3 regions of the Halovibrio sp. HP20-59 genome follow, and region 1 is predicted to be linked to each of the others. Evidence: predicted binding sites of a transcription regulator. Region 1 holds the regulator's gene; each other region holds the start of a gene.

Evidence for each region. Region 1 encodes FNR, which switches genes on or off when oxygen is low (the NO sensors DNR and NnrR bind a similar motif). Its sites were predicted from a motif close to TTGATNTANATCAA; they were not measured.
Region 2: yegQ (tRNA 5-hydroxyuridine modification protein YegQ) is a predicted target of FNR. The motif match lies at 1,743-1,756, and genes of this name have one in related genera.
Region 3: dsrO (sulfate reduction electron transfer complex DsrMKJOP subunit DsrO) is a predicted target of FNR. The motif match lies at 2,359-2,372, and genes of this name have one in related genera.

What each region holds. Positions count from the first base shown of each region.
Region 1 covers NZ_JAWJUW020000001.1:131,419-135,609, reverse strand. The annotation lists gene hemN (oxygen-independent coproporphyrinogen III oxidase) at 1-1,210, shown strand, start outside; gene fnr (fumarate/nitrate reduction transcriptional regulator Fnr) at 1,295-2,041, shown strand; gene ttcA (tRNA 2-thiocytidine(32) synthetase TtcA) at 2,034-2,951, opposite strand; gene RZA33_RS00630 (DNA polymerase III subunit epsilon) at 3,076-3,714, opposite strand; gene RZA33_RS00625 (DUF294 nucleotidyltransferase-like domain-containing protein) at 3,741-4,191, opposite strand, start outside.
Region 2 covers NZ_JAWJUW020000012.1:122,124-126,314, reverse strand. The annotation lists gene RZA33_RS14150 (class III extradiol ring-cleavage dioxygenase) at 1-277, shown strand, start outside; gene yegQ (tRNA 5-hydroxyuridine modification protein YegQ) at 270-1,640, opposite strand; gene RZA33_RS14140 (DMT family transporter) at 1,781-2,656, opposite strand; gene RZA33_RS14135 (D-alanyl-D-alanine carboxypeptidase family protein) at 2,752-4,053, opposite strand.
Region 3 covers NZ_JAWJUW020000002.1:284,166-288,356, reverse strand. The annotation lists gene RZA33_RS03565 (molybdopterin dinucleotide binding domain-containing protein) at 1-292, opposite strand, end outside; gene nrfD (NrfD/PsrC family molybdoenzyme membrane anchor subunit) at 285-1,514, opposite strand; gene dsrO (sulfate reduction electron transfer complex DsrMKJOP subunit DsrO) at 1,498-2,274, opposite strand; gene RZA33_RS03550 (bacteriorhodopsin-like) at 2,787-3,605, shown strand; gene RZA33_RS03545 (polyprenyl synthetase family protein) at 3,670-4,191, shown strand, end outside.

The DNA of each region.
Region 1 (4,191 bases):
CCATGTGCCCTTCTGCCGCAAGATCTGCTTTTACTGTGCGTGTAATAAAATCGCTACCAAAAACACCGCCCTGGCCGAGCCCTATTTAACCCGGCTTGACCGGGAAATGGTGCTGACCGCCCGCCACTTGGATACATCACGACCGGTGGAGCAGCTGCATTGGGGCGGCGGTACACCCACCTTTCTCAGCTTAAACCAGATGGGCGACCTGATTGACCGTTTGGATGCGCGCTTTGGCCTTTCGTCCGCGGCTGATCGCGACTACGCGATTGAAATAGATCCCCGCGAAGCGGATGTGTTTACCCTCCGCCACCTTCAAGCGCTAGGCTTTAACCGCATTAGCCTGGGTGTGCAGGATTTAAACCCGCTGGTGCAGAAAGCGATTAACCGTATTCAGCCACGGGTGCTCACTGAAACGCTCATGGATGAGGCCCACCGCCTGGGCTTTCGCTCGCTCAACCTCGACCTCATTTATGGCCTGCCGTTTCAAACCGAAAAGAGCTTCGCGGATACACTGCGTCAAGTTATTGAGCTAAACCCGGCGCGCCTATCAGTGTTTAACTACGCCCATATGCCCGAGCGCTTTGCACCCCAGCGGCGCATCAATGTCGATGACTTGCCGGGTGGCGAAGAAAAGCTGGCGATTCTGCGCACCACCATCGAAATGCTCACCGCAGCAGGCTACGTGCATATCGGCATGGATCACTTTGCCCGCCCAGACGATAGCTTGGCGGTTGCCCAGCGCGAAGGCTCGCTACAGCGCAACTTCCAGGGCTATTCCAGCCACGCTCAGTGCGACTTGGTCGGGCTTGGCGTTTCGGCAATTTCACGCATTGATGACGTCTATGCCCAAAATCCTAGCGAGCTGGCCCGCTACGAAGCGGCGATGGATCAGGGCTGGCTAGCTACGGGACGTGGCGTAAGGTTGAGTAATGACGACCTTATCCGCCGAGACGTCATTGAGCGACTGATGTGCGATATGCGCATTGACCTGGCCGCCGTTGGTCAGCGCTGGGGCATTGATGCCCCGCGCTACTTTGCACCCGCGCTTGAACGCCTGGAGGTTGCCGAGCAGGATGGTTTACTGACCCGCAGCGGCGACCAACTTAACGCCACGCCCATGGGGCGGTTACTGATTCGCCATCTAGCCATGGCATTTGATACTCACCTACCTGGGCAAACAGGTCAGCGCTACTCAAAGATTGTTTAATCACCTTTGGGCAGGCATGCTAAAGCGGCTATAATAAGTAAGGTTTTTCTAATTGATAAGCGTGACCCACTCAAGGAGCAACGCATGTCGGAACCTATGAGCTATCGCCGCTCACTACTCCACGAAGCACGCTGCCAAACCTGCAGCTTGAGCTCACTTTGCCTGCCGCTTGCCCTTGAGCTGGAAGATATGGGGCAGTTCGATGCGATTATTCGTCGCCGAGCGCCGCTCAAAAAAGGCGAGCCGCTGTTTCGCCAAGGCGACACCTTTACCAGCGTTTACGCGGTACGTTCGGGCAGTTTGAAACAGATCACTGCCGAAGGTAACGGCAGCGAGCAGCTGACCAATTTCTATCTCCCCAGTGAGTTAGTCGGGTTAGATGGCATTGACGAAGAGCAGTACCCCGGCAGCGTAATCGCCCTGGAAACCACGACCATTTGCGAGATCCCCTTCGATCGCCTGGATTTACTCTCCGAGGAGCTGCCTGAGCTGCGCGGCCAGCTGTATCGCAGCATGAGTAAAGAGTTGCGCGATGACCGGCGCATGATGCGTCTGCTGTCGCGTAAAACCGCCGACCAGCGGCTGGCAAGCTTTCTAATTACCCTTTCGGATCGTTTTCGGCGCCGGGGCTACTCGCCTTATAGCTTTCGCCTTTCCATGCCCAGGGCCGATATCGGCAATTACCTGGGCTTAGCGGTGGAAACGGTCAGCCGTATATTAAGCCGCTTTCAGCAACAAAACGTGGTGGCAGTTTCGGGCCGTGAGGTCAATATCCTCGACATGCCACGTTTGCTTACCCTCGCCGAAGAGGAAGAACAAACGGCTAACTAACGTTAAAAGCCTGGATGCGCCCAGCCAAGAGTTCTGCCTGCCTGGCTTCCAACCCTGCAAAATCATACAGTTGACGGTCTGCGAGCTGCGAAGGTGCGATATTGGTGACGGCTTTAAACATACTTTCCAAGCGGCCAGGAAACTTTTTATCCCACTCAGCAAGCATCTCTTTGACCACTTGGCGCTGCATATTGGGCTGGGAGCCGCATAGATTGCAGGGAATGATCGGAAATTCCATTAGCCGCGAAAATTCGGCGATATCTGCCTCTTTGCAGTAGGCCAGCGGCCGAATAACGATGTTCTTACCATCATCTGATAGCAGTTTTGGCGGCATCGCTTTCAAGTTGCCGCCGAAAAACATATTCAGAAACAGCGTTTCCAAAATATCTTCACGGTGATGACCCAAGGCAATTTTGTTGGCGCCAATCTCTTCGGCAAAGCCGTAAAGCGAGCCGCGTCTTAGCCGTGAACAGAGCGCGCAGGTGGTTTTGCCTTCCGGCGTTTTCTCTTTCACTACCGAGTAGGTATCGCGCTCGACAATATGGTACTCCACGCCCTGCTTATCCAGATATTTTGGTAGCACGTGTTCAGGAAAACCCGGCTGCTTTTGGTCTAAATTGACCGCCACCAAGGAGAAGTTGACCGGCGCGTTGCGCTGCAAATTGCGCAGAATCTCCAGCATGGTATAGCTATCCTTGCCGCCGGAAAGACACACCATCACACGATCACCTTCATTGATCATTTGGTAATCAATAATCGCATTGCCCACTTCTCGACGCAGGCGCTTTTGCAGCTTGTTAAATTCGCGCTTTTGTTTGGCTGCCAGCGCTGACTGATCGTGCTCAGCGTCCGTGGGGGCGGATAACGTCGTTTCAAAATCAGCGGGGGCAAAATGATCAAGCGATTGCATGGTATAGGCACTGCCGAGGAGATGGTGAGATGAGAAACGCTAGAGAGCAAAATTAAAGCATCATTCTAACAACACTCACCGCTTGAACCAACGATGGCTTGCCCCTCCCTAACCTATGCGCCTCTTACTCATCCCTAGGCAGTTCCGCCATAAGGCGCTGTAAACGCATATACAACAGTGCGCTTGAGGTTGCCTCACCGAGTACACTCTGACCTCCCATGGCGGGTACTTGCCAGCACGCCAGTGCCTGGGCAAAGCTACTGGGTGCCTCCAACAACGGGCGCAGGCGGCGCAGCTGGCGCTGGTGCAGCTTCGCCACATCGACCTGGGCATTAGGCAGTGCGAAGTTCAAGCGACGACGAAGGAGTGTATTGAGCCCCCCAATTCGCTTTGCTAATTGCCACCCCACAATTGGTCGATTGCCGATAAATTCCACTAGTGCGCTTAAGCTATTACTGTTTGAGTCGGTTATTTCACCCACTTTGTACAGCAACTGATGACGTCGTAGTAAAGCGCTGTCCGGCTGCTCGACGGTGCCTAGCGTCGCCTCAAAGGCACGGCTGGTATGCACCTGCTGTTGACTCAGCACGACCGCCGCAACACTGATCACTGACGATGACGGCATGGACGTTTCATAACAGGCCAGCGCGACAAGCTCATCGCCCATATAGGGCTGAAATAGCCACGCATAGGGCGAATGAGCACAGCGGCGCCGATCGCTTTCACGGCGCATGGTACGTAGAGGCCCGCTAAAGAGCGCCACGTGTTTGTCCAATATCCCTATTCCACTCACGAATACTCCAAATGATAACGATGGGAAAGACGCTGCTTGAAGTCTTTCACAATGTGCAGCGCCTCGCGCAGTAGGTCCCGTTCAAGCGAAGAGAGGTCTTGCACCACCACGCGGTTCGCGCGACTGCCCTTTTGGGAGTCAGTTTCTTGCCCATTGCTCGCCGTATCCAAAATGCTGAGCTGCTGTTTAAGGCGCAGTTCGGTGAAAAGTGCCAAGGCCTCGCCTAAGTCATCAGCAAAACGGCGGTCCAAACGACCGTCGGCGGCCAGTGCGTCTAAGCGCTCAAACGTCGAAGTGGCACTAATACGTCGCTCAAGCGCCATGGTGCGCACGCCGTGAACAATCGGGAAAATGCCGCCTTTTTTAATATCGATACCGTGTTGAGGCTTTTTCAGCGAGCCAAACAGTGTCAGCGGCGTTGAAAAGCGTAGTGCCGTGCGCGCAAAG
Region 2 (4,191 bases), on a different contig from region 1:
CAGTCTGACCCATAACCTGTATGAAATCATGCCCCTGGAGAGCCCTATGCCCGCCTGGGTAGGTGCATTTGCCACTTGGGTAAGCGAGCGCCTTATCGACAATGATCGTGAAGCGCTGCTTAGCTGGGAGCGCGCACCCTATGCGCAGGAGAACCACCCGACCCCTGAACACTTCCAGCCATTGCTGGTGGCTATGGGGGCAGGAGGCGACGCAAAACAGCTGCACCACAGCGTAGAGCACGGTGTGCTAGCAATGGATGTTTATGCGTTTAGCTGATCGCTACCCCTAACGATTCAGGTTGTGCTGCTTTGGAAGGCGCGAGATCACGCATTATCAGCGCAAACTCAAGCTGTTCAGGAGTAATGCTGACATTGGGGACGGGGATACGCACGCGATGCCCCGAGCCAGGTGCTGCGCTTTGCGCTTCACCTCGTAAGTTCTCGATATGGTCAAGCACGAAGCGGTGATTGCCACTTGGCAGCATAAGCTCCATGCCATCCCCCACTTCGAAACGGTTTTTAACCTCGACCTCCAACCTGCCACGAGCCGGATCGAAACCCAGGACTTCACCGACGAATTGTTGGTGAACGCCGATGGAATTACCCTGTTCATAGCTTTGGAATTCACCATGCACATGCCGTTGATAGAAGCCTTCGGTGTACCCTCTGTTGGCCAGATTCTCCAGCTCATCCATTAACCCTTTATTGAAGGGACGCCCAGCAACGGCGTCATCTATGGCTTGCCGGTAGACTTGCGCTGTACGCGCGACGTAATAATGGGATTTGGTGCGCCCTTCGATCTTTAGCGATGCCACACCCATTTGCGTCAGTCGCGCCACGTGCTGCACCGCTCGCAGGTCCTTGGAGTTCATGATGTAGGTGCCATGCTCATCTTCATGCACGGGCATCAGCTTACCTGGCCGGGACACATCTTCAATCAGCGCCGAACGCTCATCCTGATTGGCAACCGCTGCAGGGCCAGCGTCATGGGTGGGTGTTAAATCGCCCGTGTCATCATGAGTTGCCGCAATGGTGTTGTATTTCCAGCGGCACGCATTAGTGCAGGTGCCCTGGTTAGGATCTCTGTGATTGAAATATCCCGATAGCAGGCAGCGCCCGGAATAGGCGATACACAATGCGCCATGGACAAAGGTTTCAATCTCTAATCCTGGACACTGCTCGCGTATTTCGCCGATTTCCTCAAGGGATAGTTCGCGGGACAAAATAATGCGGCTAATACCTTGCCGCTGCCAGAACTGAGCGGCGGCCCAGTTGACGACATTCGATTGCACCGAGAGATGAATCGCTTGCTCCGGCCAGCGCTCGCGCACCATCATAATCAAACCGGGGTCTGACATAATCAGCGCATCGGGCCCCGCCTCAATCACCGGCTGCATATCCTGAAGGTAGGTTTTCAGCTTACTGTTGTGCGGGGCAATGTTGGAGGCAACGTAAAACTGCTTACCTCGGGCATGGGCGTACTCAATACCACGATGTAAGTTATCAATTTTAAAATCATTGTTGCGCACCCGAAGAGAGTAGCGCGGCTGCCCCGCGTAAACCGCATCAGCCCCATAGGCAAACGCGTAACGCATGTTCTTAAAGGTACCGGCAGGGGAAAGCAGTTCAGGCGCTTGCATAGACAGTCACCGTAATCAGAGCGATGGCACGCAGCAGGCTGCGCTGAAAGGGCTGGATTATAACCCTGCCAAACGCGCTGTCTTGATCAGCTGATCGCTTCGATGACCCAGATCAAAAAGTAACGGTAAAGTGACCTCTGTTAAGCTGAGGGACGGCGTTTAAGGGTAGTTCTTCGGTCGTGATACGCCACCGCCAAGCCGCTGCCCATTATCAAGGCACTGCCTACCCAGACCCAGATATCCGGCATTTCGCCCCAGAACCACCAGCCCAGTAGCACCGCCCAGAGCATGGCGGTGTAATCGAACGGCGCGGCGATGGCCGCAGGGGCAAAGCGAAAAGCCAGGGTGATAAAGGCGGTGGCCGCCACGCCCAACACGCCAGAGGCGAAAAACCCCAGCCAATGCCACGGCTGGGGCGTTTGCCATACCCAGGGCAGCGTTAGCGCGGTCACCACCAAGGGCACAGATGTCATGTAAAACAGCATCGCCCACAGGTGTTCGCGGGCGCCATAGCGCCGAGCGGTAATCATCATCAGCGCATAAAATAGCGCTGCGCCTACCAATACCACGGCGCCCAATTGAAACGCATCGCTACCCGGGCGCACCACAATCAGCACCCCCGCAAACCCTACGAAGGAGGCGATCAGCACCGGTGGATCAATCCGCTCGCCCAACAATGGCACCGAGAGCAGGGTCACAAAAAGCGGCGCCACAAAAGCGATCGCCGTGGCCTCCGCCAAAGGTAGCAGCGTTAAGCCCCATACAAAGCAAACCATCGTGGCGGTATAAATCAAGCCACGCAGTAGATGTACACGGGGGCGTTTAGTCCGCAGTTTACCCAAACCGCCGGCAAAGTAGGCGAGTAAGGCGATTAGCGGCAACGAAACCAGCGCACGGAAAAAGATAATCTGCAGCGGCGAATGCGTTTCCCCCAGCCACTTGGAAACGGCGTCGCCTGAGGCGAGAAATAAGACGCCCATGCACATACAGAGCATGCCTTTTAGCGAGGTTGTCACCGCGATCTCCCTGTTCACTGGTCAATATAAAGTGCCAAAAAAGAAAAACCCCGCCAATTAGCCATTGGCGGGGTGGTAGCGGCAGACCACCTTATTTATAAGCTGGCGTTCACCACCATGCAGTCCATCCCTTGGGAATGCAGCGCGCGACATGCTTGATGAGCGCGCTGCTCGTCTAACGCCATTAAACGGGCACGATAAACTGGGCTTTGGCCGTCGACCGTATCGACGGCCACGCGTCCTCTTAAGTTCTGTGCGATTCGTTGCGCCGCTTGCTGAGCCAGCTGACGGGCCTGTGCTTCCTGGCTGAAAGCACCCACTTGCACGCCCCAGCCGCCGACCGTTTCATTGGCGGCTAGCTGACGTTCTCGTTCAATAAACGCTCTCAACGGATCTGGTTGCGACGCGGCGGGTGTTGCTGCCGGTCGCTGAATCGTCGCTATATCGGCTAGCTGGGCTTCTAGGTCCACACTGGGCGGGGAAGCAGCAGCCGTTTCGACGACTGCCAGTAACGGCTGCCGTGTGGCTGGATTGGCTTGCACTGGCTGAGCAGGCGGCGCAAAGGCCATAAACTCGCGTGAGAAGCTCGTGTCAGCCATCCAGCTTTGCTGGTCACGCAACGACGCGCGTAGAAAACTACGGTCGAGCAGATTGGCCATGTGCTTGTCCCGGGACTGGGATGAGAACCCGCCCATCACGACACCCACCAAACGGCGATTACCACGCACAGCGGTCGTGGCGACATTAAAGCCAGAGGCGCGAATAAAACCTGTTTTTAGGCCGTCAGCGCCTGGGTAGTCACGCACCAAACGATTGTGGCTAGTATGCCGGGTACCCCGGTAGCTAAACTCTTGCAGGCCGAAATAGTGGTAATACTGGGGAAAGTCCTGCATGACGCGAACCGAGAGCGTCAGCATATCCCGGGCGGTGGTGATCTGACCGTTATCTGGCAAGCCAGAAGCATTACGAAAGGTGGTGGCATGCATGCCCAGCTCGCGCGCTTTGCTGGTCATTATTTGGGCAAACTGCGCTTCACTGCCACCCAGTGCTTCGGCAACCACGGCGGCAACGTCATTGGCCGAGCGAACGGCAAGCGCGCGGATAGCGGTATCCACCGGGATAGAGCTACCGGCAGCCAGCCACAGCTTTACCGCAGGCTTGGCAGCCGCATAGGGGGAGACAGGCAAGGGTTGGTCTAAACGCAGCGTACCGTCTTCCAACGCTTCAAAGGTCAGATACAGAGTCATCATTTTAGTCAGCGAGGCGGGATAGCGCTGGCTATCGATATTCTCCGCATACAGCACTTCGCCATTATCCAAATCCACCACGACCCCCGCGTAACGCGGGTTGCCAGCTTGAGCGCTAGTGATCATTGCCAACATCAGTAGCACAGCCATACTCAATGACCATACCGAAGGCGCTCCAGCGGCGCTTGTTAACCTCGCATACATACCTGCCCCTTGCTTGTTATCAATGCGCTAGTACCGCGATTCACTGTTTAACTACCATGCCACACTCAAGGCACAACGCAAGGC
Region 3 (4,191 bases), on a different contig from region 1:
CGACCCTGACTCGCACGCCGCACCGTGTGGTGCAGCCGTAGCAAATAGTGAAGGCGACCCGCTGGTTGGGGGTTAGCGTAAGTTCGCCAGTATCTAAATCGACTCGGTATTCTGGGGTCAGCGAGTTGCCATGAATATTGTGCCTGGGTTTTTCACCCGCGCTACCGGTAATGCCCTTGGCCATTTTTGCCAGTGGGTCGGCATAGCCCACGGCAAAGGTGGCTGCACCACCAGCGGCGGCAGCGCCCTTTAGAAAACGGCGGCGTGACGGGTCTTGAGTAGACTTAGACATGGCTAGACGCTCCTTTTTTAGCGGTGAGAGGACGAGTAGAAGCATCTTGGGTAGCGTGAGTTGGCGTTGCTATAAGGCCGCCCTGTTGGGCCTGCCGCCAGGGAATACACAGTTCAATCAGTAGAATAGCGGCGAGCCAGAGACCGAAGGTGCCCACAATGCCTAAAATACCGGAAGAGCCCGCAGGAATACCGTAATGATGAAAGCCTGCACTATTGCGCGCCACATGCTGAACATCCATCAGCACCACCCAGCGGAACATCCAGCCCATGTGTATGGCGACGAGTCCTAGCAGCCATGCCCAGGCAAACAGCGTTGGCTGGTGAGAGGTTGGAGCGCCGCACGCCCCCGGCAGGCGCAGGGTAGGGCGAGTCAATAAAAACAACACGGCGGCAAACAGCGCGATGCCGGTAATGCTTCCCCAAAGAGCAGTGTTGCGCCACGAGGCGCTATGGCGCACGGATTCCAGCGCGGCGGCAACTGAGCCTACGTGTGCATTCACGCCATCTAAAAACCAGCTAAGCGCAATCAATCCTGCTAGCGCACAGGCCACTAGCAGCACATACAGCATCTGGCGGGTTGTGTTTTGAGAACAAAGCCCACTAACCCTGTTCAGCACTAACACCAGACCGGAGGCGGCGATAAATCCGGTGGTCGCCAGCATGGGCGGTAGCCAAACAGTGTTCCAAAGCGGGCGGGCCTTTACGATTGCTAGCTCCGCGCCGGTGTAAAGCATAATGCCGCTGGAAAGTCCCAGCGCAGCCAAACCTACCACGGTGATCAGCGCTCTGGGCGTTGCGCCAGTGCCCAGTGAAAGCCAGGTAGCTAGCATGCCGCTGAGTCCTGGTGTGCCGCGCTGTGCCTGCAGCGCGGGTCGCCATGCCAGCCAAGCAAGGCCAAGCACGCTAACCAAATAAAGCGGCAGAACAACGCTGCCAATCGACATCCACGAGTGGCTATTGGCGTAAGCGTAGAAGTGCCAGAACCGCAGCGGCTGGTGCAAATCAGCGAGTAGCGCAACGGGCGCTACCAGCGTAGTGCTAACGCAGGCGATTAGCGCCAGACGCGCGGTAGGCAGCCATTTTTTTTTGCCGAATACCAGTGCTGGGGCGGCTAGCCACAGGCTGGCGTAGGAGAGCGCAATCATAAAGAAGTACTGCACCGCCCAAGGGTACCAGGCGATGTCATAGCGCGGTGCCAGTAGCTCAATGGTGGAATTCATAGCCCATCTCCTGACCGTGGGGATCGAGTACTTCCAGCGCGACGGGTTCCGCCGTGGGACGCGTGGTGAAGCGATCATCCATACCTAGGTAGAACACCTGCGGAAGGGTATTTTTTTCTGGTTGTAGCACCATCAATGCATCGCGATGTTCATGAATCATGCGGCTGATTTGGCTTTGAGGATCGCGCATATCTCCAATCACGCGGGCACCGCCTACGCAGCTCTCAACGCAAGCGGGCAATAGTCCGGCTTCTAGACGATGGGCACAGAAGGTGCACTTGTCGGCGGTTTGAGTGCGTTGGTTAATAAAGCGAGCATCGTAGGGGCAAGCATTGACGCAATAGGCACACCCTACGCAGCGGTCGCTATCGACCACCACAATGCCATCCTGCTGCTGGTAGGTGGCTTCTACGGGGCAGACTGGTACGCAGGGTGGGTTTTCACAGTGGTTACATAGCCGTGGCAGCATAAAAGTGGCTAGCTCGCCGCTTTCCTGATGCTGAACTTCATACTGCGAAACCGTGGTGCGGAATTGACCCAGCGGTGCAGCATTTTCGATATGACACGACACCGTGCAGGCTTGGCAGCCGATGCACTGGCGTAAATCGATAAGCATGCCGTAGCGTTTTGAGGGATTCCCCTCGCGGCGGGGTGGTTGCTGATTAATGCCTGCATGGGCAACGCTTGAAAACGGAATTAGCGCAGCGCCTGCGCTTAGACGGGCCAACTGGCCTAGTAGCGAGCGGCGTATGGCGTCCATAGCGTCTCCTTAGCGAATGAATCGGCATTCGCATGGGCGAATGGTCGGAATACGCTTAGGTTACGCCTTTGGTGAAATTAAAAATTGATTCGCGTCAATGGGTTAGTGCGTGTTTCTTAATGCTGTCTTAATGTTAAATGGCTAAGCAATTGTTTTATAATATAAAGAATATTGACGGATAAACGCTGGGTAGGGCGATTTTAGGCCTATGGACCGTATGGATACCGCTGGCATTCGGGCCTATTAAGACCGTTTAAGTCCAGTCGGCGACACAGAAAACTATTACAGGAGGTGTCTATAAAATTGGTGCAGATCAAAATCTGCATAAAGTTTGTAAAAGATAGTTGATTATTCTTTGGGGGCACGACTACGCTGTACAAGAGTTGGTCAGCAAATAAATGCTGAATAACTTTTATGTGGAATGCGTTGGTAGCTCATTACACATGTGCAAGGCGAAAGTGCCGGTCTCATTGGTAATGTCTGCTTACAAAATAATGCCGCCGGAGATACTCATGGAACTTGAAACTTTATCCTTAGGGCAATACTCCTTTATCCAGAACGGTTATTCTTTCGGCTTTGCCGTGATGGCCGCTGCAACGCTATTTTTCTGGTTAATGAAGTCAGAAATTGCCCCTGCCTATCGCTTAGCCATCACCATCACTGGGTTGGTAACCGCGGTGGCTGCCTACCACTATTTGCAAATCATGCTGTCTTGGGGTGCCGCAGCTGATGTAACGTCTGGAGAAGTCATCTCAACCGGTAAGCCTTTCAATCAAGCTTATCGCTATGTCGATTGGCTTCTGACGGTACCGCTGTTGCTGATCGAGCTGATATTGGTCATGCGCCTGTCCAGAAAAGAAACCATCAAGAAAACAACGGTATTAGGTGGTGCTGCTGCCTTAATGATCGTGTTGGGTTATCCAGGTGAAGTGTCCAGCGCGGGTGGCTTGCGCTTCGTATTCTGGGTGCTCTCAATGATTCCGTTCGTTTTCATTGTTTACCAGCTTGTTGTGGGCCTCAAAGAGTCGATTTCGCAGCAGCCTGAAAGCGTGAAGAACCTGATTAACATCTCTGTCTACTTGGTCATCGGCTCTTGGTTGTTCTACCCGATTGTCTACCTCTTTCCGTTGGTCGGTCTGGAAGGTGGCGCTGCAATCACAGCCGTTGAAATTGGCTACACGGTAGCGGATATCGTTGCTAAGGCTGTCTTTGGTGTCTTTATCTTCACGATTGCCATGCGCAAGTCGCAAGAGATTGAAGGTACTCCATCAACCGTTTCCAACCCAGCCCCAGCTGCTGACGATAAAAACGAAACGTCCACGCCTTCTTAAGCGCCGACTTTCATAAAAGGAGTTGCTTGCGGCCAAGGATGGCCCCGTTCAAAAGGATGTTGGCATGGTCACTGCAACACTCAACCAAACCGCCAATTTCAACGTTGATGGTGGCAACGAGACAATGAAAACACCATCCGATACGAGTGACGTCGATTGCGAACTCGAACAGGTTAATGCGTTAATGCGTAATAGCCTTAATGCAGCTGATCACTGGCCAGCACAAGCTGCTAGCCTCTATCATCTTGAAACGGGCGGCAGTCAATTGCGCGCTCGTTTAGCGCTACTTAGCGGTAGGGCTTTTAACGCATCAAGTGCCCATCGAATTGCAGCCGCTGCGGCTTCAGAGCTTATTCATAATGCATCGCTTGTTCATGATGACCTTTGCGACGGTGACAGCGAGCGCCGTGGGCAACCAGCTATTTGGAAACGTGACAACCCTGGGGTTGCACTCTGCACCGGCGATCTTTTACTCACGGCGGCCTTCCGCGCCGCTCTGCATAGTGACCAGCCCGAGCACAGTTTGGCGCTGATTCAGCTACTCACCGAGCGCTCAGGCCAGGTGATTGCCGGTCAGAGTATCGAG